DNA from 3 places in the Cellvibrio fontiphilus genome. Region 2 is predicted to be linked to each of the others. Evidence: predicted binding sites of a transcription regulator. Region 2 holds the regulator's gene; each other region holds the start of a gene.

Region 1 (9,848 bases), on a different contig from region 2:
ATGTGCAATTCGTCGTGCAAGCGGCGCAACCAGCGGCGTAAGTCTTTGCGGACTTTTGCATCCAATGCACCGAAGGGTTCATCGAGCAACAATACTTTAGGTTCAACGGCGAGTGCACGCGCCAGTGCAATACGCTGGCGTTGGCCGCCAGATAATTGATGCGGGTAGCGATCGGCCAACCAATCCAACTGCACCAATTCCAATAATTCATGCACACGTTTTTTAATTGCATCAGCAGAAGGTCTTGTCTCTTTGGGGCGCACGGTTAAACCAAAGGCGACGTTATCAAACACCGTCATGTGGCGGAACAGCGCATAGTGTTGGAATACAAAACCCACGTTGCGCTCGCGCACATGCACGTTGGTGGCATCTTCACCGTGGAAATGCACACTGCCAGCATCCGGATTTTCCAAACCGGCGATAATGCGCAGCAGTGTTGTTTTTCCGCAGCCCGATGGGCCGAGCAGGGCGACCAATTCGCCCGTAGGGAAATCCAAAGACACATTGTTCAGTGCGGTAAACTGACCAAACTGTTTATGTAAGTTGCGGACTTGAATGCTCATAGGTTTTCTCGCAATAAATTAATTACTGTGCACTTGCTGCACGTACTGCCAATTCATGTTCACGCGCGGCTTTCCATTCCAGCAGGCTTTTTAATACCAGTGTCACCAGCGCCAATAATGCCAGCAGCGATGCAACCGCAAAGGCCGCCGCGAATTGATACTCGTTGTATAAAATTTCAATATGCAGTGGCATGGTGTTGGTTTGCTCGCGGATTTTTCCCGATACCACACTCACCGCGCCAAATTCACCCATGGCACGCGCATTACACAAAATCATGCCGTACAGCAGCGCCCATTTAACCGAGGGCAAGGTCACCCGCCAAAACATTTTCCAACCGCTTGCACCCAAGGTAATCGCCGCTTCCTCTTGCTCTTTGCCTTGCTCCTGCATCAGCGGAATTAATTCGCGCGCTACAAAAGGAAAGGTGATAAACACAGTGGCAAGTACAATGCCGGGTACTGCAAACATAATTTGAATATCGTGATCGTTTAACCAGGGGCCAAAAAATCCCTGCCGGCCAAACAGCAACATATAAATTAAACCGGCGATCACTGGTGATACCGCAAAGGGTAGATCGATCAAAGTAATTACAAATTGTTTGCCGCGAAAATCAAACTTGGCAATCGCCCATGCCGCTGCCAAACCAAAAATAACGTTACAAGGCACCGCAATTGCCGCGGCGATTAATGTCAGTTTTATCGCGTGTGCAGCAGCGGGTTCAGTGACTGCGGCAAAATACACCTGTGTACCCTTGGCAAAGGCTTCAGAAAACACAATCACCAGTGGCAAAAATAAAAACAGCGCAAGAAAGGTCAGTGCAACACTGATCAATAACACCCGCACCCAGGTAGCTTCACTGGTGGCCGCCTGCGCAGCACCGGTTTTAGTCGAACGTAAGGATGAAACAGCACCGGCCATGATTAACCTCCTGTGCGCTTATGGCTCCAATGCTGGAGCAGGTTAATGAGCAGCAATAACACAAAGGAAAATATCAACATGACCGTGCCCAGCGCAGCCGCACCGGCGTAATCAAATTGTTCCAGTTTGGTCATAATCAACAGTGGAGTGATTTCGGTTTTGTAAGGCATGTTGCCGCTGATAAAAACTACCGAGCCGTATTCACCAATCGCACGGGCGAAGGCGAGCGCAAAACCGGTTAGCAATGACGGCAAAAGCGCAGGCAGTAATACCCGGCGAAAGGTTTGCCAGCGCGATGCGCCCAAACTTGCAGCCGCTTCCTCTACTTCGGCTTCCAAATCGGCCAATACCGGTTGCACAGTGCGCACCACAAAAGGCAAACCAATAAAGGTGAGCGCGACGGTAACACCAAGCCAGGTGTAAGCAATTTTAATATCGGCCAACCAAAACCATTGCCCTACCCAACCTTTGGTGGTGTAGAGCGCAGTGAGTGCAATGCCCGCTACGGCGGTAGGTAATGCAAAAGGCAGATCGACCAATGCATCGACTACACGTTTGCCAAAAAAATCGTAACGCACCAGTACCCAGGCGACGATTAAACCAAACACTAAATTAATACTTGCGGCAGCGAGTGATGCACCAAAAGTCAGTTGATAACTTGCAACCGCACGCGGGTTACTGACCACCGCCCAGAGTTCTGGCCAGCTGAGTTCCAATGATTTTAAAACCAGTCCCGCGAGTGGAATAAATACAATCAGGCTGGCATAGAGCGCGGCAAGGCCGAGCGACAAACCAAAACCCGGTAGTACACTTTTTTTAACCCAGGTTTTTTTTACTTTTTTTGCTTGCAAAAAATTGATGGGCGTTGCGCTGGAAACTTCGCTCATGAATGAATCTCGTTTTTTGTTCAACCTAATTAACCCGCACTACCAACCCCCTCCCAACCTCCCCCTTTGCAAGGGGGAGGAGCTGAATCGCAGCATCTATTTGAGTGCGCAGTGAGATTAGGCTCCCTCCTTTTTTAAGGAGCGGGTTGGAGAGGGGGTTACATTCTCCCTCTCCTTATCAAGGGGAGGGCGGGGAGGGGTTATTGATAAATCTGGTCAAAAATGCCGCCGTCACCAAAGTGCTCTGGCTGTGCTTTTACCCACCCACCAAAATCATCAATCGTGACTAGCTCCAATTTTGGAAAAGTTTTTGCGTAGGCTTCTGCGACTTGTGGATCACGTGGGCGGTAGTAATGTTTGGCAGCAATGGTTTGGCCTTCTTTGGTGTAAAGATATTCCAGATAGGCCTTAGCCACTTCTGCAGTGCCATTGGCTTTAGCGTTTTCATCGACAACGGCAACCGAAGGTTCAGCAAGGATGGATAAACTCGGCACGACGATTTCAATTTCATCGGCACCCAATTCGTTGACTGCCAAAAATGCTTCGTTTTCCCAAGTGATCAGTACATCACCAATTCCACGCTGCACAAAAGTAGTGGTTGAGCCGCGTGCGCCGGTATCCAGTACTGGAACGTTTTTAAACAATGCGCGCACAAATTCTTTTGCGCCTGCATCGTCTTTGCCTTGTTTTTTAGCAAAGGCCCAAGCACCTAAATAATTCCAGCGCGCACCGCCAGAGGTTTTAGGGTTAGGGGTAATAACTTCTACGCCTTTTTTGGTCAGGTCATCCCAGTCTTTAATATTTTTGGGGTTGCCCTTGCGAACTAAAAATACAATGGTGGATGTGTAAGGCGCGCTGTTTTGCGGCAATTTGGTTACCCAATCTTTTGGCAAAAGTTTGCCGATGTTGGCGATAGGGTCGATATCACCGGCAAGTGCCAAGGTGACAACATCGGCGCGCAGGCCATCAATTACCGCGCGTGATTGCGCACCGGAGCCACCGTGGGATTGTTCCACTTTTACCGTGTCACCGGTTTTTTCTTGCCAGTGTTTGGCAAACGCGGCATTAAACTCGCGATAGAGTTCGCGCGTTGGATCGTAGGATACATTCAATAAAGTAACGTCTTTGGCGAATACACTCGCCGCTAATAAACTGGTTGCAATCACGGCAACAGATTTTGTAAACAATTTCATAATTTTGTGCTCATTTGAAAATTGAATTTTTTCCCTCACCCTAACCCTCTCCCAAAAGGAGAGGGGACTGTTACTCTCTCAGAGGGAGAGGGGGGTTCTTACTCCCTCTCCCTTTGGGAGAGGGCAGAGGTGAGGGTCTTTTAAAAACGGAAATCAAAACCTAATGCTGCTGTGCTATCGGTAGTGGATTTGGTGCTGATTTTTTCATCACCGTTCACTTCTACACTGGCGAAATAGCCAAACACACGTGTGCCTGCATTAAAGTTGTAATCCAAACCAACGGCGATACCTTCAAGCTCAGCATCCTTGTAGGTGGTATTGGTGGGTGTGGTGGTTGAATTGGCGTATTGGATTTTCGCAAGCCAGGGGCCAGCAATTTTCCATTGCGCATTGAGGATGTAACCGTCTTGTTCTTTAAATGCGTTACCTGAGGCACCGTCCCATTCAGAGAGCGGGTTCAAACCATTTTGTGCACCGCTAGTGGTGCCGTTGGTGCCAACAAACGTAGAAAAGCCACCGAGTGAATCGACACTGTCGTGGGCTTCGGCGGTTTGATAAATCGCCCCGAGTTTCACTGCACCCAGCGTAATTTCACCAACAGCGCGGATGGCATCGGTGGTGGCGACATTTGAATCTACCGCAGCACCCACAAACCATTTTGCTTTGCCATAAGTGACAGAAACGGATTTGCCCGAGGCAAAATCATTATCGTCCTGTTGATTATTGGCATTGACCGCCACGCCGGTTTCTTCTGCCTGAATAGCTGCGATATTTACTTCCAGCCCGCGAAATAAAATTGGCGAGGTGTATTGGATAACGTTATCCGGGCGATTTTCGCCCACAATATAAGTACCAATATCACCGAGTGGAGAATCGTTAAAGCGATCCACATCGGAGCGCAATACCGTATTGGTCTGCAGGGTTTTTAACGGCGTATCGTTTTTACCTACCAGTACCGAACCCCAATCGCCACGCAAACCACCAAAAATATTGCGCTGGCTTAATTCGCGGCCATTGCTGTTAGTACCATTGTCTACATCAATACCGTATTCAAGGCGATAAAACACTTGCACACTGGCATTCGCATCAAAATCACCTTGCACACCCAGACGTGAGCCAGTGCTCTCCAGTGCGAAAGTATCCAGTTCGGTCGTAATACCGGTAGCACCTATGTGGCGATAAGTCGTTGCACCGGCAGCAGTCGGCGCAAAATCAATTTTTTCCAAATCATATTGATTTGCAGTCAAATGGATTTTGCCGTACAGCGTAGGAAAACCTGCAAATGCATTCGCCGACAGTGCAATACCTATGGCAGCCGTTAAGGTGTTGCGTTGAAATTGTGTTGTTGCAGTAGCTGATCGCACAACCGACCAGAAAGTTTGAAATGACATGCTAATCTCCAAATAGTCATATCACCTCCGGTGGTCCGGTCAGTAAATATTGATGTGGTTTTTAAAAAATATTCATCGAATCTTTTCTCAGTGAAACCTGCGCTGAGTGAGTGTTGACACTTTTTCCCGGCGCTTTTTTCACGGCGTCCAATTTTGTAGGACTGCCCCTGATGTCTGTGGCCATCATATTGATCTGTTGATAAAACTAAAAATACTGATTTTTTATTAGCTTATAACAACTGTTTGATGGCTATAGACACCAAAAAAATAACAACAGCAATGAGTGCGTCCTTGCACTCGCATTAACCTGGTAGATTGATAGCAGGAGCGCGCATTAGAAACGGAAGTCAATACCCACGGCGGCAATGCTGTCTGTTGTTGCTGTGGTGCTGATCGCGGCATCACCTTGCGCTTCCACTTCGGCAAAGTAGGTGAACAGACGTATTGCATCGTTCAGTGCGTAATCAACGCCCAGCGCCAATGCATCCAGCTCGACATCATCGTATGCAACATTGGTGGGGGTTGAACTGCTGTTGGCGTATTGAAGTTTGGCAGACCAGGGGCCGGCAATTTTCCAGACGCCGTTGATCACATAACCATCTTGTTCGGTGTAGGCGGTGCCTGCAGCGCCATCCCATTCTGCGAGTGGGTTAATGCCGTTCTGTGCACCGACACTGGTGGTGGTTGCGTTTACAAAACTGGTGAAGCCGCCCAGGCTATCGCCATCGTCATGGGCTTCGGCGGTTTGGTAAATCGCCCCGAGTTTGACCGGGCCAAGGGTGACTTCACCCACAAGGCGTGCGGTGTCGGTCGTGGCGACATTGCTTTCATAGGCGGCACCGATAAACCAATTGGTTTTGCCATAGCCGATGGAAACCGATTGGCCGGAAGCAAAGCCGTTATCGTCCTGTTGGTTGCTGGCGGATTGCTCTACACCAGTTTCTTCCGCTTGCACGGCAGCCAGGTTTATTTCCAAACCGCCCAGCAAAATAGGCGAGGTGTATTGGATCACGTTATCAACACGGTTTTCGCCGACCAGATAAGTGCCAATATCCGCTAAGGGGGTTTCGTTAAAACGGTCGATATCGGTTTTTTGTACGGCGGGTACATACTCACCTTTCACCAGGGTGCCATTGCGACCCGCCAGTGAGCGCAGCGGTGTGTCATTTTTACCGGCGAGCAGGGCACCCCAATCGCCGCGCAAACCACCAAAAATATTGCGCTGTACTAACTCGCGGCCATTGCTATTGGTGCCGTTGTCGTAGTCCACACCGTATTCAATGCGATAAAACACATTCACACCGGCAGCTGCATCAAAGTCGCCCTGAACGCCCAAGCGAGAACCAATACTTTCTACCGTGAAATTATCCAGCTCGGTAGTAACACCTGTTGCACCTACATGGCGATAAGTGGTTGCGCCAGCGGCGGTGGGAGCGAAATCAATTTTTTCAAAATCGTATTGACCGGCGGTGACTTGCACCTTGCCATAAAGCGTTGGGAAACCTGCAGAAGCATTGACAGAAAGCGCCAAACCGATAGCAGTAAACAGGGTGTTGCGTGAAAAAACAGAACGAGCGAATGTGGTTTTTGTGTGTGACCACTGGCTAACTAATGACATGCTAATCTCCAATAAATGTGAATGTCACGTCCGGTGGTCCGGTGGTGTTTTTTAAATGTAATAACAAAAAATAAAATAAATGCAGCTTTTTTAAACAGATCTAACCGGGGTCTGTAACACTGGTTATTGACGGGCGTTGACGCCTTTATCCCAACGTTTCTTTTCTCGGCTTTCCAACTGCACAACCTGGCCGTTATGGATCTGGATCTCCACCGAGCCATAGCGGATATGTGCAAGCTGACGTTTAACTTCGGCTAAAACATCGTCAATGCTATTGGCGATTTCTGAACGATGAATCCCCATAAAAACCTCGCAGGCAATCGTTGTTAAGTTATCAAATGTGGTTAAGGGTTTAATGATCAGGGCAGTTGTTCCCTGAAGTCGTGGCCATCATAGGGGCGATATTTATAAACGAAAAATACTGATTTTTTATTAGCTTATAACGAAGAATATTGTTATTAGAACAAAAGTGTATTTATCAACATTGAGCTGTTTTTATTTAAACAATGCCGGTATTTTTCTGCTCAAAAAACAACACTCGCACAGGGCGAGTGTTGTTTTGGGCTTATGTTGAACTGTGATTTTTTGGAGGGGAAATTGCGCCCGAACCTTAACACTACAGAAAATAGTGAGGTAAAAGGTGGGCGCTACTGCAAAAAGCTTAGGGCTTTGGTGCTTCGTAAATTTTGTCAAAAATTCCACCATCGCCAAAGTGTTCCGGTTGGGCTTTGTTCCAGCCGCCAAAGTCCGCAATGGTGGCAAACTCAATGCTTGGGAACTGCTTGGTGTAGTTCTTGGCAACTTGTGGGTCACGTGGGCGATAGAAATTTTTAGCCGCAATCGTTTGCCCTTCAGCGGTGTACAGGTAGTTCAGGTAAGCAGTGGCTACTTCAGTGGTACCTTTTGCGCTTGTATTTGTAGTGACCACAGCAACCGGTGGTTCCGCAAGAATGGAAATAGAGGGATACACGATTTCAATTTCATCGGTACCGGCTTCCTGAATCGCTAAATGCGCTTCATTTTCCCATGCGAGCAATACATCACCTATGCCACGCTGTACAAAGGTTGTGGTTGAGCCGCGCGCGCCGGAATCCAGTACGGGCACATTTTTGTAAAGTGTTTTTACAAACGCTTGTGCTGCTGAATCGGTTCCTTCTTTCTTTTTGGCAAATGCCCAGGCCGCTAAATAATTCCAGCGTGCACCGCCCGATGTTTTCGGGTTAGGGGTAATCACCTCAACACCGGATTTCACCAAATCATCCCAATCTTCAATTTTTTTCGGGTTGCCTTTGCGAACCAAAAACACAATGGTGGATGTGTAGGGGGCGCTGTTGTTGGGCAGGAGTGATGCCCAGTTGTCCGCAAGTAATTTCCCATTCTTGGCTAATGGATCTATATCGCCCGCCAATGCCAGGGTGACAACATCCGCTTTCAATCCATCCAGCACGGCGCGCGCCTGGCTGCCGGAACCGCCGTGGGATTGTTCAATTTTTACATCATCACCGGTTTTGGCTTTCCAGTGTGCGGCAAAAGCGGTGTTGAATTCACGATAAAGTTCGCGGGTAGGGTCATAGGATACGTTTAATAGGGTTACGTCTTTCGCCCAGCTGACAGAGCTTAATAACACAGTGGCTGCGAATAATGCGGCGCGTTTACTTAACAATTTCATAGTGTTTCCTTAGGAATGGTAGATCTACAGATTAATGTCCGGTGCTGTTTTTAATATCCATGACAGCGGCTTTATTCCAGTGTGAATGGAAAGTCCATTTGTAATCCTGTTAAAGCCAGATCTATGCCAGAGTGTTTTTGAAAATAATCTGCTTGGTTAAAAACACTTTGTTTTAAGCGTCAAACCAAAAACTATAAGTAAAAGCGGCAAGGCTTGTACCCGCGGTATCAGTGGGCTAGGGCAAAGAATCAAATGAAGGTTAATGCTTTTTTATTAAGGCTAATTGAGTGTGAGTTGGTACTTTTTTGGATTTTTCATAGGTTAAGTGTTTAAAAATATGCTTTTTACTAATCTCTATTTGTTGATTTTTTAGCAGAATATTTACCTTAGGTGTTTAATTAAAAACAGCTGCCTTTATCGAATAATCGTTTTTCACTCTAAATCCTTTGCAAAGCAAAAATTGGATCTTTAAAACAATTTTTATCTACCTCCTTTATTCATGCTGCTTTTAAAACAGTTTTTTCAAAATAAATCTGTTCTTTTTTAAAATTAAATATTTTCTCTAAATATCTGGCATAGCGGTTGCTAAACACCCTATGTCAGTTATTCATACACATATTGTTTTGGAGAGATTTAATGAAAGCTTTGCGTTCGGCGCAGCTGCAGTCGTCAGTGCAGTCATCATTGTTATCAACCCCGCGTCTTTTTCAACGCAAATTGCTGAGTGTTGCTGTGGGAGTCGTGTTGGGATCTGGTGCGATCATTCCGCAAGGGGTTGTTGCACAGGAACAAAATAAACCCTCGTTTGCTTTGGATACAGTCGTGGTCACTTCGCGTAACCGCGAAGAAATTGCCCAAAAAGTCCCGCTGCCGGTTTCCGTGGTGGGTGGTAAAACGTTGGATCGCGATAACGCGGTTTCAGTAAATGATTTGGTTAAAAAAGTGCCGAACCTCGGTGTATTTGGCAGCAACCCGCGTCAAACCAGTATTTCATTGCGCGGTATCGGTAAAAATGCTGCCAACGATACGATGGAGCCGAGTGTAGGCGTGATTGTTGATGGTGTTGTGAGTTCTTATGTAGGTCAGTCGTGGAATGATTTTATTGACCTTGACCGCATTGAAGTCATCCGTGGTCCTCAGGGTACTTTGCTGGGTAAAAACACCACGCTCGGCGTAGTGAATATAGTCACCAAAGCACCGAGTTTTAAACCGGGTTACACCTATGAAGTACGCTACGGTGATTACAATGAACTGGGCGGAAAAGTCACCGGCACCGGCGCTATTGTGGATGACTTGGTTGCCTATCGAGGGTCATTATTTTTTAACAAAAAAGACGGTGTGCTGGATAACGTATGGCAATCGGGCCCGGAAACCTGGAACGAAACCAACCGCGTCGGTGGCCGTTTACAATTTTTAGTAACGCCCGATGAAACCCTGTCTGCACGTATTATTTTGGATAGCATCCAATCCGTTGAAAACGGCAATAAATCATTATTGGTCGATAATGGCCCCGATACCTTTGCCGATGGCGCAGCACGTACCACAAGCTTCTTCAGCCGTTTGCAGCGCGATTATTTTAACAACCCCGACGGCAGCAAATACCAACCC
Region 2 (9,848 bases):
ATTTGAATAGTCGCGCCGGTCTGTGGATTGCGGCCTTCGCGGGCAGCGCGCTCACTGACATTGAAGGTACCAAAACCTAACAGGGCGACAGATTCACCGCGCGCCAGGGCGTTAGTGATTTGCTCAACAAAAGCCGAAACCACCAAATCTGCTTTATTTACCCCCAGGTCAGTATTGTTTGCCAGGGCAACAACTATATCGGTCTTGTGCATAATGCTTCTCCTTTCATGTGTTAAGCCGCGAGTGTACCTGCTTGCGGCCTGTTGCGGCAGGCTTGACGCGGGTTTTTCCGCACCGCAAATAGACCGAGCTGCTAAACTGCGCCGGCTTACCGCAGGCAGAGGAGATCATTTTGCCCCGTGTTACTGCTTCCACCCGATTGCATTCCCCCTGGCGCCCACGCCATCAATTGCCACTCAGGAATCGCCCTTCACCCTGCCTGCACAGCTGGCTGGATGATGAAGGCTCATTGACCGCGCGTTTGGTCGGGCTCAGCAAGGGCCAGTTTCAGGTTGAGGTGCTGCGCCAGCAACTCGCCTTACCCAGCCGCGATGAGCAGCAAGCCTTGGGCATGAAACGCCCCGCTCGCGCCCTGATTCGCGAGGTAATCCTGCGCGGCCACCACCAACCCTGGGTGTTCGCCCGCAGTGTACTGCCGCTCTCCAGCCTCAGCGGCAAGCTGCGCCATTTGCGCAAACAGCGCAATCGGCCCTTGGGGGCATTTTTGTTCAGTCAGCCACAACTGGTGCGCAGCCCCATTGCGGTGGCGAGCTTTAATGCTGATGATGCGTACCTACCACCCGGGATCGCCTGTTCCACTCCGCTCTGGGGGCGCCGTTCGGTATTTGCACTGGATGGCAAACCGCTGCTGGTCAGTGAAGTTTTTTTGCCCGCTTTTTGCGATCAATTACGCTCCAACGATTCCCGATCACCAATCACAACAGACTGATATCGGCCTATGAACAGCCCTAAATCTTCCCGCCGGCCCACCAAAGCCGCCCCAGCCCAGCCAGTTGATAAAGCGGCGCTTGCGGCCAAACCGATGCAGCCCCAAAAGAACCGCACTAAAGTCGTTAAAAGTCGCGAAATTGGCGGCCTTGTCGCCAAAATCCAGCAAAAGGCACCAATTTACTGGCGCCTGATGCGCATGGATCGCCCCATAGGAACGCTGCTACTGCTCTGGCCGACCTTGTGGAGCCTGTGGCTGGCTGCCAAGGGTATGCCGCGTTTGGAAAACCTGGTGATTTTTACCCTGGGTGTGATTGTGATGCGCTCTGCCGGCTGTGTGATCAACGACTTTGCCGACCGCAAGATTGACGGCAGTGTGCAGCGCACCAAAAACCGTCCGCTGGCAACGGGCGCAGTGTCCAGCCGCGAGGCGTTTGGTTTGTTTATCGGCCTGTGTTTGGTCGCATTTGCACTGGTATTAATGACTGACCCGCTCACCATCAAACTGTCGGTTGGCGGCCTGCTGCTCGCCTTTTGCTACCCCTTTATGAAGCGTCACACCCACCTGCCACAGGTGGTGTTAGGGGCTGCATTTGCCTGGGGCATCCCCATGGCGTTTGCCGCCGAAGCGGGCGCGCTGCATGAAAATATCTGGCTGGTGTATTTGGCGGTAGTGCTCTGGACGGTTGCCTACGACACCTTTTACGCCATGGTGGACAGGGATGACGACCTGAAAATCGGGGTTAAATCCACTGCGATTTTATTTGGAGAACAGGATCGTTTGATGACCGGCATACTGCAGGGTTTAACTCTGTATGCGCTGCTACTGGTGGGCAATCGTTTTGAGCTGGGACTCTACTATTATTTGGGTTTGGCGGTAGCGGCAGCGCTGTTTATCTATCAACAATGGCTGATTCGCTTTCGCAACCGCGATGCCTGCTTCAAGGCCTTTTTAAATAACAACTGGGTTGGTGTTGCAATATTTGCCGGTTTGGTCGCCGATTATTCGCTGAAATAAACCGCTCAGGGGCTCGACGCTGGAATTTTCAGACTTGTCATAAATATGTAACACTGAGCTTATTAAATAAGCTGCAACAATAGCTTCATGAACCGTGAAGCCTACCGTAGCTTTATTAGGCAGAAGATTATGACTGGTCGCAAAATCCTTATCGTCGACGATGAATCCGCTATTCGCGATATGTTGCGTGTAGCGCTGGAAATGGCTGAATACCAGGTGCTGGAAGCCAGCAATGCGCAAGACGCCCACGGCCTGATTATCGATGAAAAACCCGACCTGATTCTGCTGGATTGGATGATGCCCGGCACCAGTGGTATCGAACTGGCGCGCCGCCTCAAGCGCGATGAAGTCACCGCCAATACCCCCATCATCATGCTCACCGCCAAAGGCGAGGAAGATAACAAGATCCAGGGCTTGGAAGTAGGCGCCGACGATTACATCACCAAACCCTTCTCCCCGCGTGAGCTGGTCGCCCGTTTAAAGGCGGTACTGCGCCGCGCCGACCCGCAGATTACCGCCGCGCCGATTACCGTGCAGGGCCTGTGCCTTGACCCTGCAAGCCACCGGGTCACCATCAATGACCAGTCTGTGGATATGGGCCCTACCGAATACCGCTTGCTGGAGTTTTTTCTCACCCACCAGGAAAGAGCCTATACTCGCAGCCAATTGCTGGATCACGTCTGGGGCGGCAATGTCTATGTGGAGGAGCGCACGGTGGACGTGCATATCCGCCGCCTGCGCAAAGCCCTGACCATCGACGGTCACGAAGACCTGATCCAGACTGTGCGCGGAACAGGCTATCGTTTTTCTACTCGCATCGAAGCCTGATTGTATCAAGTTGCAAGTTTTCGGGAGCGGGCAAGCCTGAGCGACAATCGGAGACAGGATGTCGACGATTAGCCCCCATGGATGGGTTTATGGCGTGTCGCGCAGGCTTGCCCGCTACCGAAAACGGATCGACACTGAGAGGCACTCTTGTTAAAAGGTTTTAGCGCTGAGCTGCAGCGCATTCTGATTATTCTCGCCATCTGCAGCCTGATTGGGTTTTTTAGCGACAATTACGCCCTGTGGATGTTGCTGGGCTGCGGCGTTTACATCCTGTGGATGCTCTGGCAAATGCGTCGCCTTAACCAATGGCTGCTCAAGCGCGAGAGCGAACACCCACCCGAAGCCAGCGGTATTTGGGGGCAGGTGTTCGACAATATCTACCAGCTGCAGCGCGACCAACGCATCGAAAAAGACAACCTGCAAGCCGTTATCAAACGCATCCAGGAAATCAGCTCCGCACTCAAAGACGGCCTGATTATTTTGGACGCGCGCGGTTGCCTGGATTTTTGGAACCCCGCAGCGCACCGCATGCTCGCGCTCAATACCAAAGACCAGGGCCAATCGGTGATCAACTTTATCCGCCACCCCAAGTTTGTCGCCTACTTTGAAGAGGGTAATTACGGCGAGCCGCTGGAAATTCCATCGCCGCGTTTTTCCTCCAAACACTTGCAGTTCCAAATCACGCCCTTCGGCAAAATGGAGCGTTTGATTGTGGTGCGCGATGTCACCCAGCTGCACAATCTGGAAAAAATGCGCCAGGATTTTATCGCCAACGTCTCCCACGAATTGCGCACGCCACTCACCGTGATTAACGGTTATGTAGAAACCCTCGCCGATAACAACACTACGCCGAGCTGGAATAAACCCCTGCAACAAATGCTGCAGCAGGCCAAACGTATGTCGCTGCTGATTAACGATTTACTGGTGCTGTCCAAACTGGAAACCACCGAGGCAGGGCACAACCACAAACCCATTAATATTGAACAGCTGTTGGCCGTTGTTAAAAGCGAGGCCGATGTGCTGGGCAAGGAGAAAAACCAACAGCTCACCCTGGTGTGTAACAACACCACCAAACCCCTGCTACTGCAGGGCAATGAAAAGGAATTGCACAGCGCCTTTTCCAATCTGGTGATTAACGCCATCAAATACACCCAAGCCGAGGGGCGGATCAGTATCTTGCTGTGGCAGGATCAAAAACACGTCTATGTATCGGTCAGCGATAACGGCCCGGGCATAGAGGCCCAGCATATTCCGCGCCTGACCGAGCGTTTTTATCGCGTGGATGCCAGCCGCAATAGCGGCACTGGCGGCACTGGTTTGGGCCTTGCCATAGTTAAACACGTATTGATGCGCCACTACGCCGAATTAAAAATCACCAGTGAACCGGGTAAAGGCAGTATGTTTATTTGTGTTTTTGCGCTGCCGCAATAAACCTGCAGCGCACTTTTTGTGACTGGCTTCTGCATATAACCAAAATTCGAACCTGCTACCCAAAGTCCTACCGTTTTGACCAAAAGTCGGACTCGTCAAATACAACGTTGTCATTTTAGACTCGCTGCTGTTGCATCGTTTTGCATTGCCTGTGCGCATGCAGATGCACTGATGTTGCCGCGCCACCCGAGTGGCACCGGTATCACCTTTAATCCCAGCAGGAGACCTAGAGTGAACAAGATCAATAAGTGGCACTCACATCTCAACCTGAAAAGTTGTGGTGTATCCGCCCTAATCATCAGCCTCAGTTCGTTGTTTGCCGTCAGCCAAGCCAATGCTCACGGTTTTGTGTCATCGCCCAAAAGCCGTGTGATCCAATGTAAGGAAAACGGTATCGAAAACCCCACCCACCCGGCATGTATCGCCGCCAAAGCAGCGGGTAACGGCGGTTTGTATACGCCGCAGGAAGTGGCCGTGGGCGGTGTGCGCGATAACCATGAGTTTTTTATCCCGGACGGCCGCCTCTGTAGCGCCAACCGCGCCAACCTGTTTGGTATGGATTTGGCCCGCACTGACTGGCCAGCCACCAATGTGTCTGCCGGCCCGCTGCAATTTGTATGGACCAATACCGCGGCGCACAAAACCATGTACTTCCGCTATTACATCACCCGCGAAGGTTACAACCACGCCCAACCGCTGCGCTGGTCTGACCTCGAGTTAATTTACGATTCTGGCAAAGAGCCAGCTGAAGCGACTTCACTGCACACTGTGCCCATGCCACCGCGCACCGGTCGCCATATTGTGTACAGCATTTGGCAGCGCGACTGGGAATTGGATGCAGCCGAAGGTTTCTACCAATGTATCGATGTGAACTATGGTGGCAGCAGCAACTCCTCAGCAGCGTCCTCTACGCCGAGTTCTGTACCCAGCTCATCCGTTGGGTCAGTGGCCAGCTCATCGCTCGCCTCCAGTGTGTCAAACAACACCTGTGCCGGTCTGGGGATTTGGAATCCAACCATCGCCTACCAAAACCCAACCCAAATCCAACACAACGGCAGACGCTATCAGGCTAACTATTGGACCCAGGGCAATAACCCCGCAACCAACAATGGCCAATACAACTTCTGGCTGGATTTGGGCGCCTGTGTTGGCGGTGTGACCTCGTCATCCTCTTCAGTGGCGTCAGTTGCACCCAGCTCTTCCAGCGTCAGCAGCCAAGCGGCATCTTCATCTTCAGTCGCAACCGGCAACTGCAGCTCACCGGCCTACGTTAATGGCGCCACCTACACCACCGGTGCCTTGGTACAAAACGGCGGCAGTGAATACAGCTGTACCGTGGCTGGCTGGTGTACTGTCGGCGGGCCTTACGCACCGGGCACTGGCTGGGCCTGGCAAAATGCCTGGTCGCTGGTTCGCAGCTGTCAATAACAGCGTCGCCGCTGTCGATAACAGCAGCTAGCGCCAGCCGGAAACGTCCTGCAAGTCTGTTCCGGCTGGTGCGGTAAATAAAGCAAAACGGCCACTGTCTCCAGTGGCCGTTTTGTTTGGGTTAACCGGCTATTGCTCGCTATTTGATTCGCTCTGGAACTGCAAACGCGCCAGTTGCTGATAGAGTTCGCTGTGGGCAAGCAGCTCATTGTGGGTGCCGGTGGCGACAATACGCCCCGCTTGTAACACCAGTATGCGATCCGCATTCACCACGGTGGAGAGGCGATGGGCAATCATAATGGTGGTGCGATTTTGCATCAGTCGCTCCAATGCCTGCTGCACCATCTGTTCACTGTTGGAATCCAAGGCACTGGTCGCCTCATCCAATAATAAAATCGGACGATCCGCCAATATCGCCCTGGCAATGGCGATACGCTGCTTCTGACCGCCGGATAAACGCAGGCCACGCTCACCCAAATCGGTATCCAGCCCCTCGGGCAACTGCTGGATAAACTCCATCGCAAAGGCTGCTTCGCAGGCGGCAATCACCTGTTCATCACTCGCCTCAGGCCGGGCATAACGCAGGTTATCGCGCACACTGGCGGCAAAAATCACCGGATCTTGGGGCACCAGGGCGATGCGCGCACGCAGCGCTTGCAGGTCAGCGGCTTTAAGGTCAACACCATCGAGCAGCACACTGCCACCAAGAGGATCGTAAAAGCGCTGCAACAATTGGAATAAGGTGCTTTTGCCCGCTCCCGAAGGCCCCACCAGCGCCACTTTTTCACCCGGATTTACGCGCAGATTAAACCCCTTGAAGATCGGTGTATCCGGGCGCGATGGATAGGCGAAATAGACATCGCGCAGCTCCACCAAGCCGGCCGCTGGCGGCAAAGGTATTGGATGAGCAGGCAGCGGCAGGCTAGACTGGGTGGTCAATAACTCCACCAATCGCTCAGTCGCACCGGCAGCGCGCTGCAAGTCGCCAATCACTTCCGAGATAGTGCCCATAGCGCTGGCGACAATCACCGCGTAAAAGATAGAAGCTGAAAGTTCACCGGCACTGATACGCCCGGCCAACACATCATGGCCGCCCACCCATAAAATCAGCGCCACTGCACTAAATACCAAGGTAATCACCGCCACTACCAGAAACGCCCGCTGTTGCACACGCTTGATGCCGGTGGCGAAGGTTGCCTCCACTCGCTGGTTGAAAGCCGCGGCCGCGGCCGACTCATGGCCATAGGCCTGCACCGTGCGGATTTCGTGGATCACCTCGTCGGTATAGGCGCCTACATGGGCAACCGAATCCTGACTGGCGCGCGCAAGGGTTCGCACCCGGCGACCAAAGGCGATAATGGGCACCAAAACAAAGGGAATCGCCACCAATACCAGCGCGGTCAGCTTGAGGCTGGTAACCGCCAACATCACCAATCCCCCCAGCAACAAAAGTGCATTGCGCAGCGCCATAGATACGCTGGAGCCAATAACGGTTTCCAATTGTGTGGTGTCGTTGGTGAGGCGTGAAAGCACATCGCCCGTGCGATTTTGCTCAAAAAAAACCGGTGACAAACTCAACAGGTGGGCAAACACCCGGCGGCGCAAATCGGCGGTGATGCGCTCACCCAACCAGGAAACCAGATAAAACCGCGCATAGGTGGCGAGCGACATAAGCACAATTACCAACAGCAGCCCCAGTAACGCCAGATTCAGGAGTTCCGGGCTACCCGCGACAAACCCTTTGTCGATCACCTGCTTCAGGCCCTGCCCAATCAGCAATACACAGCCGGCGGCAACCACCAGGGCAACCAAAGCCGCTGCGATACGGGCTTTATAGGGGCTGAGCAAGTCCAGCAAAATCTGGCGACGCGTTAAACCGGGCATAGGAGTTTCCTGCGGCAGGGACGGATCAGCAGGATGTTGGGGAGGGCAACGCAAAAACAAGCAATCGGGTCAGGCTGATGACCTTTGTCAGCCATCAAACAACCTGCAACATGGGAGAAAATCAGTAATCTGCAGGCAATAAAAAAGGCGAGATTTGCATCTCGCCTTTTTAATCACACTTCTAAATCCGTAAGGAATTAGATAGCGGTGATGTTTTCAGCCTGTGGGCCTTTTTGGCCTTGGGTCACAGTGAAGCTAACTTTTTGGCCTTCAGCCAGGGTTTTGAAGCCTGAACCAGAAATAGCAGAGAAGTGAGCGAAAACATCTGGACCAGATTCTTGTTCGATGAAACCGAAACCTTTAGCTTCGTTGAACCATTTTACAGTGCCAGTAGTAGTTTTAGACATAGTGTTACCTATTAATACAAAAGTAAGGATTACCCCGAGGGGCGATTGTGCTGGAAATGTGGGAATTACTTATGTAAACAGGCCAAAATTCTATTACTGGAACTTCGAAATGTGGTGCATAAATATTAGACGTACTTTCAAGCTGGAACCCAGTCTACACGCGTTTCCACCAAAGTCAATGATTTAACTTTTGCCGGGCAAACACTGCGGATTTGCCGCCAAGGCTATACTGCGCAGCTGAATTTACCGGAGGATTTTATGCAAAGAGCACGAGTGAAAAAAACATTCTTCGCCGCCATAGCAACAATGCTTAGCACTGCGCTAATGGCGCAAACCAACAGCTTTACCCTGAGCGATTGGCCCGCCACCGCCGCACCACTCAAACCCACCTATGTCAAAGCCATCATGGAACAGGCGGGTATTCACGGCGTAACCTTCACCCGCGATGCCAGCTTCTATGTGAGCGAATTGGATAAATTTGCCCAGCTCGCACAAGACAAGAATTATCGCCCCTACCTGAAAACCCCGGTTGCACAAAACCTCGCAACCCTTGCGGTAGTGCACTGCGATTGGCACAACGGTGTCGCGCCCCGGGACTTTGCGCAAAAGTATTTAGGCAAGGAACAGTTAGCGCTGTTGCAGTCTCATTACCCCGATGCCATTGCCAAATTGCAAAACAATTGTGAATGATGGCGGTGATTGATCGAAAAATTGGTTGAATCTGTTTTATGGTGCAGGCTCTTAATGAAGAGCCTCGCACATTAGTATGTGATGAGTTTTCAGAGGTAGCGAAACGCATCCAGCTTATGACCCGTGAATCCCACCCTTATTTAATTGTGCTGCTCGCCGCAGTTATTGCCACCACGCCCCTGGCGGTAGACATGTACCTGCCCGCCATGCCCAACATTGCCACTGATTTGCAGACTCATATAGGCACAGTGCAACAATCGCTGAGTATTTTTCTCGCGGCCTACGGTATTGGCATGCTGTTGTTTGGCCCGCTGGCTGATTTACTCGGGCGCCGGCCCCTGGCTATTTTTGGTTTGACCGGTTTTACACTCAGCAGTATTGGCTTGGCACTGGTGCAAGACGCGCAACTTTTTTTAATCCTGCGCGCAACCCAGGCATTTTGCGGAGCTGCTGCAACCGTTGTTGTGCCGGGGCTGGTGCGACAGTTGTATCAAGAGCATACCGCCAAGGGCATGTCTTATTTATCCATGATGATGATGTTGGCCCCGCTGCTCGCACCGGGCATTGGCAGTGTGGTGTTATGGTTTAGCGATTGGCGCAGCATTTTTATATTGCTCGCGTTATATGGCGTTATGATTTTTGCGCTGGTGTGGAAATGGTTACCGGAAATAAATAAACCCATTGCTACCCTGGAGGACACCGATAAGGGATTTTTTAGCGGTTATAAAATCGTATTTTCCCATCGTCAGGCGCGCCCGATGATCATGAGCATGATGTTTGGCTCATTCGCCTTTTTTTGTTTTATCACTGCCGTTTCGTTTGTTTACATTAATTATTTTGGTGTGAGCGAACAAACCTTCAGCCTGCTCTTTGGCGCCAATGTTATTTGTTTGATTGCCGCCAATTTTATTAACAGCCGCTGGGTGACGCGGTTGGGTTCACTGCGGATGTTGCGCGGCGCTTTAGCCGTTGCATTAATCAGCGCCGGCACATTGTGCGCCGTCAGTTATTTTGAATTGGGTTTAATTTGGACTGTGCTGAGTATCGCGCCCTTGATGGGTGCGCTGACCATTATGTCCACCAATGCCGACGCCATAGTGTTAATGAAATTTCCGCATCACTCAGGTACAGCAACCGCCGTGACCGGGACCCTGCGTTTTGGCAGCGGCGCTTTTGCCGGCCCACTACTCGCTTATTTTTATACCGGCACCGCC
Region 3 (9,848 bases), on a different contig from region 2:
TATCGGCACGTACTACTTGTTCGGCGCGCTCAATATCTGCATCGATCAGCGCTTGAATCGCATCATTCACCTGCCGCTGGGCCATGCCGCCCATTTCGGACAAATGGGTGCGAATCGCTTCCAGCTCGATGTTGTACTGCTGTGAAATGTGATGGGTGTGACTTGTAATATCCATAACCATGATGCGCCTCCGCATTAACCGTAACGGCCAGTGATGTAGTCTTCAGTTTGTTTTTTACTGGGGTTGGTGAACACTGTGTCGGTGAGGTCGTGTTCAATCAAATCGCCCATGTACATAAACGCGGTGTAATCAGAAACCCGCGCCGCCTGCTGCATGCTGTGGGTCACAATCACAATGGTGTACTGATTTTTTAATTCGTTAATCAACTCTTCAATTTTGAGTGTAGAGATGGGGTCAAGCGCCGAGGCTGGCTCGTCCAACAAAATCACTTCCGGTTCGATGGCGATTGCGCGAGCAATGACCAAACGCTGCTGTTGACCACCAGACAGACCAAAGGCATTTTCGTGTAAACGGTCTTTTACCTCGTCCCACAGGGCCGCGCCTTTAAGCGAGCGCTCGACCACCTCATCCAGCAAACGCTTGGACTTCACACCTTGCAAACGCAAACCATAAGCCACGTTTTCGTAAATGGATTTAGGGAAAGGGTTGGGCTTTTGGAACACCATACCAATCTGACGGCGCAGCTCGGCAACATCCACACTCTTGTCATAGATATTGTAGCCGTCCAACAGAATCTGACCTTCAACACGGCACGAATCCACCAAATCATTCATGCGGTTAAAGCAGCGCAACAGGGTGGATTTACCGCAGCCAGAGGGGCCGATAAATGCCGTTACTTTTTTCTCGGGAATTTTCATGCTCACGTTATTCAGCGCGCGCTTTTCACCGTAGTACAAGTTGAGGTTGTTCACTTCAAGCTTGATAGGTTCTACCAATGCAGTCGGGTTCATAGTTGTGCCTGCTTTAAAAAACCAATAAAAAAATCACAGTAGATAAATAATAAGTACGCAATGCGCGCGGATTATTCCGAAGCGCCACGGTATTTTTCACGCAAGTTATTGCGGATCTTAATAGCGGCAATGTTCAGCACCATAATCAGCGCGACCAGTATCAGCGAGGTGGCATATACCAGCGGGCGCGCCGCTTCTACACTCGGGCTCTGGAAGCCTACGTCGTAAATGTGAAAGCCCAAGTGCATGATCTTTTGATCCAAATGCAAGTAGGGGTAGTTGCCATCAATGGGTAGCGACGGCGCCAGTTTCACCACGCCCACCAACATCAGCGGCGCCACTTCACCGGCTGCACGGGCAATCGCCAAAATAAGCCCGGTGAGCATAGCGGGAGTTGCCAGCGGCACGACCACTTTCCACAGGGTTTCCGCTTTTGTTGCCCCCAAGGCCAAGCTGCCTTGGCGAATGGTGCTGGGGATACGCGCCAAGCCTTCTTCGGTAGACACAATCACAATCGGCAAGGTCAAGAGCGCGAGTGTGAGTGATGCCCAGAACAAGCCGGGGGTTCCAAAGGTGGGCGTAGGCAGGGATTCGGGATAAAACAGCTGGTCGATACTACCGCCGAGGATGTAGACAAAAAAGCCCAAGCCAAATACGCCGTACACAATAGAAGGCACGCCGGCCAAGTTGTACACCGAGATACGGATAATCTTCAGCATGGTGCCCTGCTTGGCGTATTCGCGCAGGTAAATGGCCGCCAAAATGCCCAGTGGCGTTACCATAATCGACATCACAATGACCATCGTAATGGTGCCGAAAATGGCCGGGAAAATACCGCCTTCGGTATTGGCTTCACGCGGCTCATCAGTCAGAAACTCCCAGAAACGCTCCACATATTGACCCAGCTTTTCAGCTACGGTCATGGTGTTAGGGCGAGTGACGCGCACTATGTGGTTAAAACCAATGCTTGCCTCTTTGCCATCGGCGGTGCGAACCAATAATTTGTCGCGTGTTGCTTGTGCCAAAATTTGATCGCGCTCAGCTTTAACCACCGCGTATTGCGCTTCCAGCGCCGCGCGTTGCTCAGCAAATTCCGCATCGGCAACGGCCAATTCGGCGGCACTGATACCGCTCAACTCCAAGCGGCGGCGCTCAAGGCGCAAGTCGTCCATTTGGCGGTTGATGCGGCCAATATCCACTTTCTCAATGCGATGTACCTGCTCGTGCAAATCCAGCGCGCGCTCCAGGCGAGCATCCAATTGTTGCCAGAAATCGCTAGCGGCAAGCTCAGTGACTTTTTGATCCTGCTCTTTAATCGCCACCGGGTATCCGTAAAAATTACCCCATTCGCGGCGCTCAATGGCCACCGCATCTGCCGGGTATTCCCAGGGCTTCATGCCCATGTCCAGATACCACACAAAGTCACGGCCAGTAATGTCGCGGTTACCCATTTTGAACAGGTGGCGGGTGATTATCTCGGCGTCATCGGCAATCTCATAACCGCCATCGCGAGCCACCGCAGCGGGGATCACCTCGTCGCGCACCGCTTCACCCATGATGATGTGGGTTTGACCACTGCGATCAACCACACTGGTCTGCAGAATGTCTGCAGGCCAAAAGTGGCCAAAACCGCGCACGGCAATCAGGCCCAATAGCCCCACAACCATAATCATACACAGCGATATGGCGCCGCCATTCAACCAAATCCACGGCGAACCACTACTAAACCAAGAGGTATTTTTACGAGTCAATTTGTTCATCGAATTCATCACCGATTACAGGTTGCTGTAGCGTTTGCGCAGACGCTGACGGATGACTTCCGCCAAGGTATTCATCACAAAAGTCAGTGCCAATAGCACCAGCGCCGCCAGGAACAGAACGCGGAAGTGGGTACTTGCCACCGCTGTTTCGGGCAACTCCACCGCGATATTGGCGGAGAAGGTACGCATGCCTTCAAAGATGTTGAAGTTGACTACCGGGCTGTTACCCGTCGCCATGAGTACAATCATGGTTTCGCCCACAGCGCGGCCAAAGCCCATCATGATTGCGGAGAAAATACCAGGGCTGGCAGTCGGCAATACCACACCCACCACGGTCTGCCAGCGGGTAGCGCCCAACGCCAGGGAACCTTGCGTGAGGTGACGCGGCACACTGAATACAGCGTCTTCAGCGATGGAGAAGATGGTGGGAATCACCGCAAAGCCCATCACAATACCGACCACCAAGGCGTTACGCTGACTGTAGTCGATACCGTTTTCGGTAAACCATTGACGCATGCTGCCATCGAACAACAAGACTTCTGCAGATTGACTGCTAGCCACGCAGGCCCATACGGTCAGGATAATCGGCAGTACCACAATCACAGCTTCCCAGCCCTCTGGCACACGGGTGCGCAAAGACTCGGGGCAGCGGCTCCAGATATATCCGGTCACCAACATCACCACTGGCAACAGAATCAAAATACTGAATACCGCTGGCAGGTGATCCTCTACAAAGGGCGCCAACCACAAACCGGCAAGAAAGCCCAGAATCACGGTTGGTAAAGCCTCCATGATTTCAATGGTTGGTTTTACCAAACCACGCAATTTGGGAGTCATGAAGTAAGCGGTGTAAATGGCACCCATCACACCGAGCGGGATGGCAAACAACATGGCGAAAAACGCGGCTTTGAGCGTACCTACAGAGAGCGGTACAAAACTCATTTTGGGTTCAAAGTTGTCGCTGCCGGAGGAGGCTTGCCAGATGTACTCTGGTGCGTCGCGCCCTTCGTACCAAACCTTGTGCCACAGGGAGCTAAACGAGACTTCCGGGTGCTTGTTCCAGGTATCGGCAACGGTCAGTGTGTTGCTGTCCAGCCACAGTGCGCGGTTGTGAATCGGGGAGACAGCTAGCTGCTGGATAGGCGTATCGCTGACGGAATCAATTAAGAGTGTGCGCTGTGAGGTGGCAAAATAAATTCCCAGATTGCCCTTATCGTCACTGGCCCAAAAACCGCGGCGCCCGTGTTCCGGCACTATGCGAGTGATGGCGCCATCCAAGCTCTCAAAACTGCGAACCTGCTTGAGTTGGTAAATGTTTTCCGGGTTGCGAACCAAAAACCATTGGCTCAATTCACCTTTATCGGTACCTATTACTAGCGACGCGGTGCCTACTAAAAATTCCATGCGGGTGATTTTGTTTTCCAGCGTAATGGCAGACTGCACCTGCGCCTCAGCAGGGTTCACCAAACTGTATAGCAGCAACTGGGATTGGTCGGTCGCCACAATCAGGTGACGTGCACCATTATCTAATTGCATCGCCACCGGCTTACTGCCTGTGGGCAACGCCGGCAATTGGGTGACATCGCGGTTGATGGTGATTTCACCCGTAATCATGTTTTGGCTAGTGCTGAAACTCGCCAACAACAAACGGGCATCTGCGGTCATGGCAGCAATTAAGATACCGGCAGAGGTCTCTTGCACGGCAAGATTGACCAGTGCACTGCCCTGCTCATCTATGATTTGTGTAGCTTCGCCCAGCGGTGAAAGCAAACTGGGGATGATTTGGCGCTTATCGTTGGGGTAGCTAAGGGCGTAATCCGGCTTTACAACAGCGACTTCACCGTTGCTGTATCCATAAGCCACTAAGCCGTAGTCAGGCGTACTGGTGGCGATACTGCGGAACTCCGCCGTTTCCGAGCGCGGCACCTGCACGTTTAATATCTCTTGGCCATCAGCGACTTGGAAAAAGTGAACGCTGCCGCTACGTTTAAAACTGGCACCTATTTCCTCGTAACGCTCAAGGGTAAGGTGCTCAGTCTGGTCATCGGCTTGTTGCTGTAGCTGTGCAGCCGTATAACTATGGGTAGGCTCCACTGACGCACCGCGAAACAGCGGCGCGATCTCTGAAAAAAGGTAGAAGAAAATCAAACCGAGGGAAAACACCACAGCCAGCCCAGCGGACATAACACCGTAGCGTGATAACTGATCTTTCAATTTACGAACACGACGCAACTTATCACGCTGCTCGCGGTTGGGCATCAAGCTCTGGGTTGGCTTGGCCGAAGTCATAGATTCGGACATGGTCTAGTTACCTGTTTATCGTCTGGCGCGAGAATCCTAGCAACCAAAAATGACACTTTTGTTACAGAGCTAAAAAACTGTCATTAAAGTGTCACCTGACTGTAATATTTATCTTTCAGCCACAAAAAACGCCGAACAAGTCGGCGTTTTTTGTGTAAGTCGATCAGCTTACTTCTGCAGGTCGGCAAGCGCCTTCTGCACCATAGTCGCTGGCAGTGGGATATAACCATCGCGCACTACTGTTTGCTGACCTTGCTTGGAAAGGATCAGCTTGATGAATTCCAGTTGCAGCGCATCAAGTGGACGATTCGGGTGCTTGTTGATGTACATGTAAAGTACACGCGACAAAGGATAGGTTCCGTCTAATGCTGTTTTTGCATTAGGCGCAACGAACTCGCCGCCTTCTTTTTTCGACAGAGGTAATGCACGCACACTTGAAGTGATATAACCGATACCCGAATAACCAATTCCGTTAATGGATTCAGATACGCTTTGTACCACTGATGCAGAGCCAGGTTGTTCGAGGATAGTGGACTTAAAATCGCCTTTGCACAGAGCTTCATCTTTGAAGTAGCCGTAGGTGCCAGATACTGCATTGCGGCTGTACATTTCAAAATCACGATTTGCCCAAGCATCAGTCAGACCTACCTCACCCCAACGAGTAATATCTTTTGGAGCACCGCACTTGCGTGTAGCAGAGAAAATGGCGTCAACCTGAGGAATACTCAGACCTTTGATCGGGTTATCCTTGTTCACGTAAACAGCCAGTACGTCAATCGCTACTGGCACTGGCGTTGGCTTATAACCATGTTTGGCTTCAAACGCCTGAATCTCTTCGGTTTTCATCATACGGCTCATAGGGCCAAAGTTTGCTGTGCCTTCAATCAAGGCTGGTGGCGCAGTAGAAGAGCCAGCACCCTGAATCTGGATGTTCACATTGGGGTACCACTTTTTAAAATCCTCAGCCCAGAGTGTCATCAGGTTGTTCAGGGTATCTGAACCGATTGAGTTAACATTGCCCGAAACGCCGGTAACAGCCTTGTACTCAGGCAGCGCGGGATCAACTGAAGCCTGCACAGCAGCTGCACAAACCATAGAGCCGGCCAGTGCCAACCCCTTTAAAATTTTCATAGCGTTCATAGAGCGCTCCATCAGTGATTACGTGAGTAAATAAGTTCTAGCGATGAAGGATCAGCCCTTCATTGAGGATTACTTTACCCAGCGAATATGACAGTTATGTGACCAACTGAAATTTTTGTCACAAATGTGTCGCACAAATGTCACACGCATGAATCATGGCCTTTTATCCTGGTAAAACAAAAACACCAGCCGAAGCTGGTGTTTTTAGGGGAGCAAACAGGGGCTATTTAACTACGCGCAATCCGGGACGCTTGGCGGGAGCTGCATCAATCTTGGCCCCTCCAGCAGAACCGCCAGAAGGAGCAGGTGTAGGCCCACCGGGCGGAGGTGGAGCCGGGTTGACTTCAGGCTCAAACATCATGCCCTGCCCATTCTCCCGCGCATAAATTCCCAAAACCGCTCCACAGGGAATGTAGAGGTTATTGACTACCCCGCTGAAGCGCGCATTAAAGGACACGGCAGTGTTATCCATAAAGAAATCTTTAATCGCAGAGGGTGAAATATTGAGAATAATCTGCCCCTCGTTATTCACGTGCTGCTGCGGCACTTGCGTCCCGGGCACATGAGCGTCGACCAAAATATGCGGAGTGCAATTGTTATCCAAAATCCATTCGTAGACGGCGCGCAAAAAATAAGGTCGGCTGGATGTCATGGACATACTAAATTCCTTGGTCTGATCATAACTAAAGAAAGCAATTTAACCTGTTTCGCCCGTTTGTAAAACTAAAAGCAACGTTATCCGAGACAGGACAAGCCAAACAAAAAAGGGCGACTTGCGTCGCCCTTTTTTAATCTTGCTTTGGTTATTAATGAATATCTCGCCAGAACTCGCGATTCAGGAAATACACAAAGATAAACAGGATAACCAGAAAGCCTAATACGTAATAGCCAATAGCTTCACGCTTTACGGCGACAGGTTCAGCTACGTACTCAAGGAAATTCACCAGATCATACATCGCTTTATCAAACTCCGCGGTAGTCATGGTGCCCTTAACTTTGCCTTCAACCAAAGCACCGCAATGCTCATCCATTTCCACTTCACCCACATCATTGCGCATTGCGCTACCGCGATGATTGAGTTTAGGGCCGGCACCGCACTCCAACAATCCTTGCGGACCAATCAACACATGAGGCATACCGACATTGGGGAATACACGATTATTCACACCCCATGGACGCGAATCATCTTTATAAAAATTACGTAAGTAGGTGTAGAGCCATTCTGGTGAACGAACACGTGCAACCAGAGTTAAATCAGGCGGCGCCACACCAAACCAGACTTTTGACTGCTGCGGCTTCATGGCAATTTCCATCAACTGACCGATGCGCTGACCGCCAAATATAAGATTCTCCTCCATCAAACTATGGGGAATACCCAAATCATCAGCAACGCGCTCGTAGCGGGAAAACTTTGCCGAATGGCATCCCATACAATAGTTAATGAAATATTTGGCACCGCTCTGCAGCGACTCCTTGTCGCGCAAATCTGGCTCCATTTTGTCACAAGGAATCGCACCACAATCAAATGCGCCACCGGCAGCAACTGCCTTGATAGGGACAATCATCAACACCAGGAACAATGCCAAACCACCAAGCACAACAATTGCTGGCAAACCTTTAGCCTGAGTACGTGTAGGCTCTACTAAATCCTTGTCGCGCGCAGCTAATAACGGCAGAACAGCAAAAATGGCAGCTAATGCAAAACACAGCACCAGCAACAAAGCAGGAACATCACCGCCAATGTAATCAATACCCATCCAGGCAAAAATCACAGCAAACAAACCACAGGCTACCCAAGAAAACTTGGATTTGGCTTTTTCAGGGCTAGTTGTTGTCCATACTGGCATAGTAAGGAAATAAGCAAAGTAGAAGGTTGTGGCGATCTGTGACAAAAGCGTTCTACCTTCGGTAGGCGCCTTAACACCCAAGTAACCCAACACCACAAACATCGCAGCAAATGCAATCAACATAACGCGGGGAATGTGACCACGATAACGCATAGACTTAACTTTGCTACGATCCAACCATGGCAATACAAACAAGAGCGCAATAGCAGCACCCATAGCAATAAAGCCAAGCAGCTTTGCAGTTAACACCATTGGGCCAATTTCAATTTGTAGAGTTACTGCACGCAATACTGCGTAGAAAGGCGTGAAATACCACACAGGCGCAATATGGGTAGGAGTCTTCAGATTATTCGCTTCTTCAAAGTTGGCGTATTCGAGGAAGAAACCGCCCATCTCTGGCATAAAAAACATGATGAAACAGAAAGCAAACAAGAAAACCGTAATACCGACTAAATCATGAACTGTATAGAAAGGATGGAAAGGGACTCCATCACGCGGAATGCCATTTTCGTCCTTGTTCTTCTTGATCTCTACACCATCGGGGTTATTGGAACCCACCTCATGTAAAGCCAGAATATGCATAACCACCAACGCGAGCAAAACTATCGGCAGCGCTACCACATGCAACGCGAAGAAACGATTCAGAGTAATGCCTGAAATAAGATAGTCACCACGAATCCACTCCACCAAACCATCACCAACCACAGGAATAGCACCAAACAAGGAAACAATTACCTGAGCCCCCCAGTAAGACATTTGTCCCCAAGGCAAAACGTAACCCATAAAAGCTTCTGCCATAAGCACAAGATAGATAGTCATACCAAAAATCCACACTAGTTCACGTGGAGCTTTGTAAGAGCCGTACATCATGCCGCGGAACATATGTAGGTAAACAACAACAAAAAACGCTGAAGCACCAGTAGAGTGCATGTAACGTAAAATCCAACCGTAATCTACATCGCGCATGATGTATTCGACAGATGCGAAAGCACCTTCTGCAGATGGATTAAAACTCATGGTCAACCAAATACCGGTAACTAACTGGTTTACCAGCACAAGTATCGAAAGAACACCAAAGAAGTACCAAAAGTTAAAGTTTTTAGGGGCATAGTATTTACCCATGTGGGTATCCCACGCGCGCTGTACCGGTAGACGCTTATCAACCCATTGCCACAAACCTGTTAACCAATTCATATCAAGCCTCCTGATCTTCGCCAATCACAACTACTGAGTCGCTCTCATAACGATGAGGAGGAACTTCCAGGTTGAGAGGTGCGGGTACGCCAGAATAAACACGACCAGCGAGGTCATATTTGGAACCATGACAAGGACAGAAGAAACCACCTTGCCACTTGTCACCACCAAGATCCGCAGCGCCTACATCCGGACGGAACATTGGAGCACAACCAAGGTGTGTACAAATACCCAACAATATAGCGAATTCTTTATTGATTGCTCGCTCTGGATTCTGTGCATAACTTGGCTGCATCGTTTCTTTGGAATCCGGATCCAGAAGCACACCCTGGGCTTCAACAGCCTTTAAGCTATCAAGGGCTGCCTGCGTACGACGCACTATGAAAACCGGCTTACCGCGCCACTCAACGGTGACCATAGCGCCCGGCTCTATTTTGCTGATGTTGTATTTGACCGGTGCACCGGCAGCTTTTGCTTTGGCACTGGGGCTCCACGAGCCTACAAATGGAATAGCGGCACCCACCACGCCAACCGCCCCCACCGCACAGGTGGCACCGATCAACACGCGACGGCGCGTTTTGTTTACTGCGTCATTACTCATGACGAATTCTCCCCTAACAGCTTTAACGGCTAG

What was found. The regulator PhoB, encoded in region 2, activates phosphate uptake and scavenging genes when phosphate is short. The targets are predictions, from matches to a motif close to TGTCATAAANNTGTAACA.
Region 1: the regulator PhoB is predicted to act here: its motif matches at 6,617-6,634, upstream of ACFODX_RS07020 (porin).
Region 3: the regulator PhoB is predicted to act here: its motif matches at 6,290-6,307, upstream of ACFODX_RS12270 (PstS family phosphate ABC transporter substrate-binding protein).

Annotation. Positions count from the first base shown of each region.
Region 1 covers NZ_JBHRTF010000003.1:327,996-337,843, forward strand. The annotation lists gene ACFODX_RS06995 (sulfate/molybdate ABC transporter ATP-binding protein) at 1-563, opposite strand, end outside; gene cysW (sulfate ABC transporter permease subunit CysW) at 586-1,482, opposite strand; gene cysT (sulfate ABC transporter permease subunit CysT) at 1,485-2,369, opposite strand; gene ACFODX_RS07010 (sulfate ABC transporter substrate-binding protein) at 2,570-3,562, opposite strand; gene ACFODX_RS07015 (porin) at 3,703-4,953, opposite strand; gene ACFODX_RS07020 (porin) at 5,288-6,571, opposite strand; gene ACFODX_RS07025 (DUF2292 domain-containing protein) at 6,695-6,874, opposite strand; gene ACFODX_RS07030 (sulfate ABC transporter substrate-binding protein) at 7,233-8,240, opposite strand; gene ACFODX_RS07035 (TonB-dependent receptor) at 8,877-9,848, shown strand, end outside.
Region 2 covers NZ_JBHRTF010000002.1:427,857-437,704, forward strand. The annotation lists gene ACFODX_RS03690 (HU family DNA-binding protein) at 1-212, opposite strand, end outside; gene ACFODX_RS03695 (chorismate--pyruvate lyase family protein) at 353-949, shown strand; gene ubiA (4-hydroxybenzoate octaprenyltransferase) at 1,043-1,966, shown strand; gene phoB (phosphate regulon transcriptional regulator PhoB) at 2,096-2,794, shown strand; gene phoR (phosphate regulon sensor histidine kinase PhoR) at 2,942-4,225, shown strand; gene ACFODX_RS03715 (lytic polysaccharide monooxygenase) at 4,457-5,653, shown strand; gene ACFODX_RS03720 (ABC transporter transmembrane domain-containing protein) at 5,783-7,537, opposite strand; gene ACFODX_RS03725 (cold-shock protein) at 7,735-7,944, opposite strand; gene ACFODX_RS03730 (hypothetical protein) at 8,203-8,634, shown strand; gene ACFODX_RS03735 (Bcr/CflA family efflux MFS transporter) at 8,751-9,848, shown strand, end outside.
Region 3 covers NZ_JBHRTF010000004.1:864,513-874,360, reverse strand. The annotation lists gene phoU (phosphate signaling complex protein PhoU) at 1-175, opposite strand, end outside; gene pstB (phosphate ABC transporter ATP-binding protein PstB) at 196-972, opposite strand; gene pstA (phosphate ABC transporter permease PstA) at 1,044-2,732, opposite strand; gene ACFODX_RS12275 (ABC transporter permease subunit) at 2,748-5,033, opposite strand; gene ACFODX_RS12270 (PstS family phosphate ABC transporter substrate-binding protein) at 5,202-6,173, opposite strand; gene ACFODX_RS12265 (ClpXP protease specificity-enhancing factor) at 6,397-6,831, opposite strand; gene ACFODX_RS12260 (ubiquinol-cytochrome c reductase) at 6,980-9,214, opposite strand; gene petA (ubiquinol-cytochrome c reductase iron-sulfur subunit) at 9,216-9,815, opposite strand.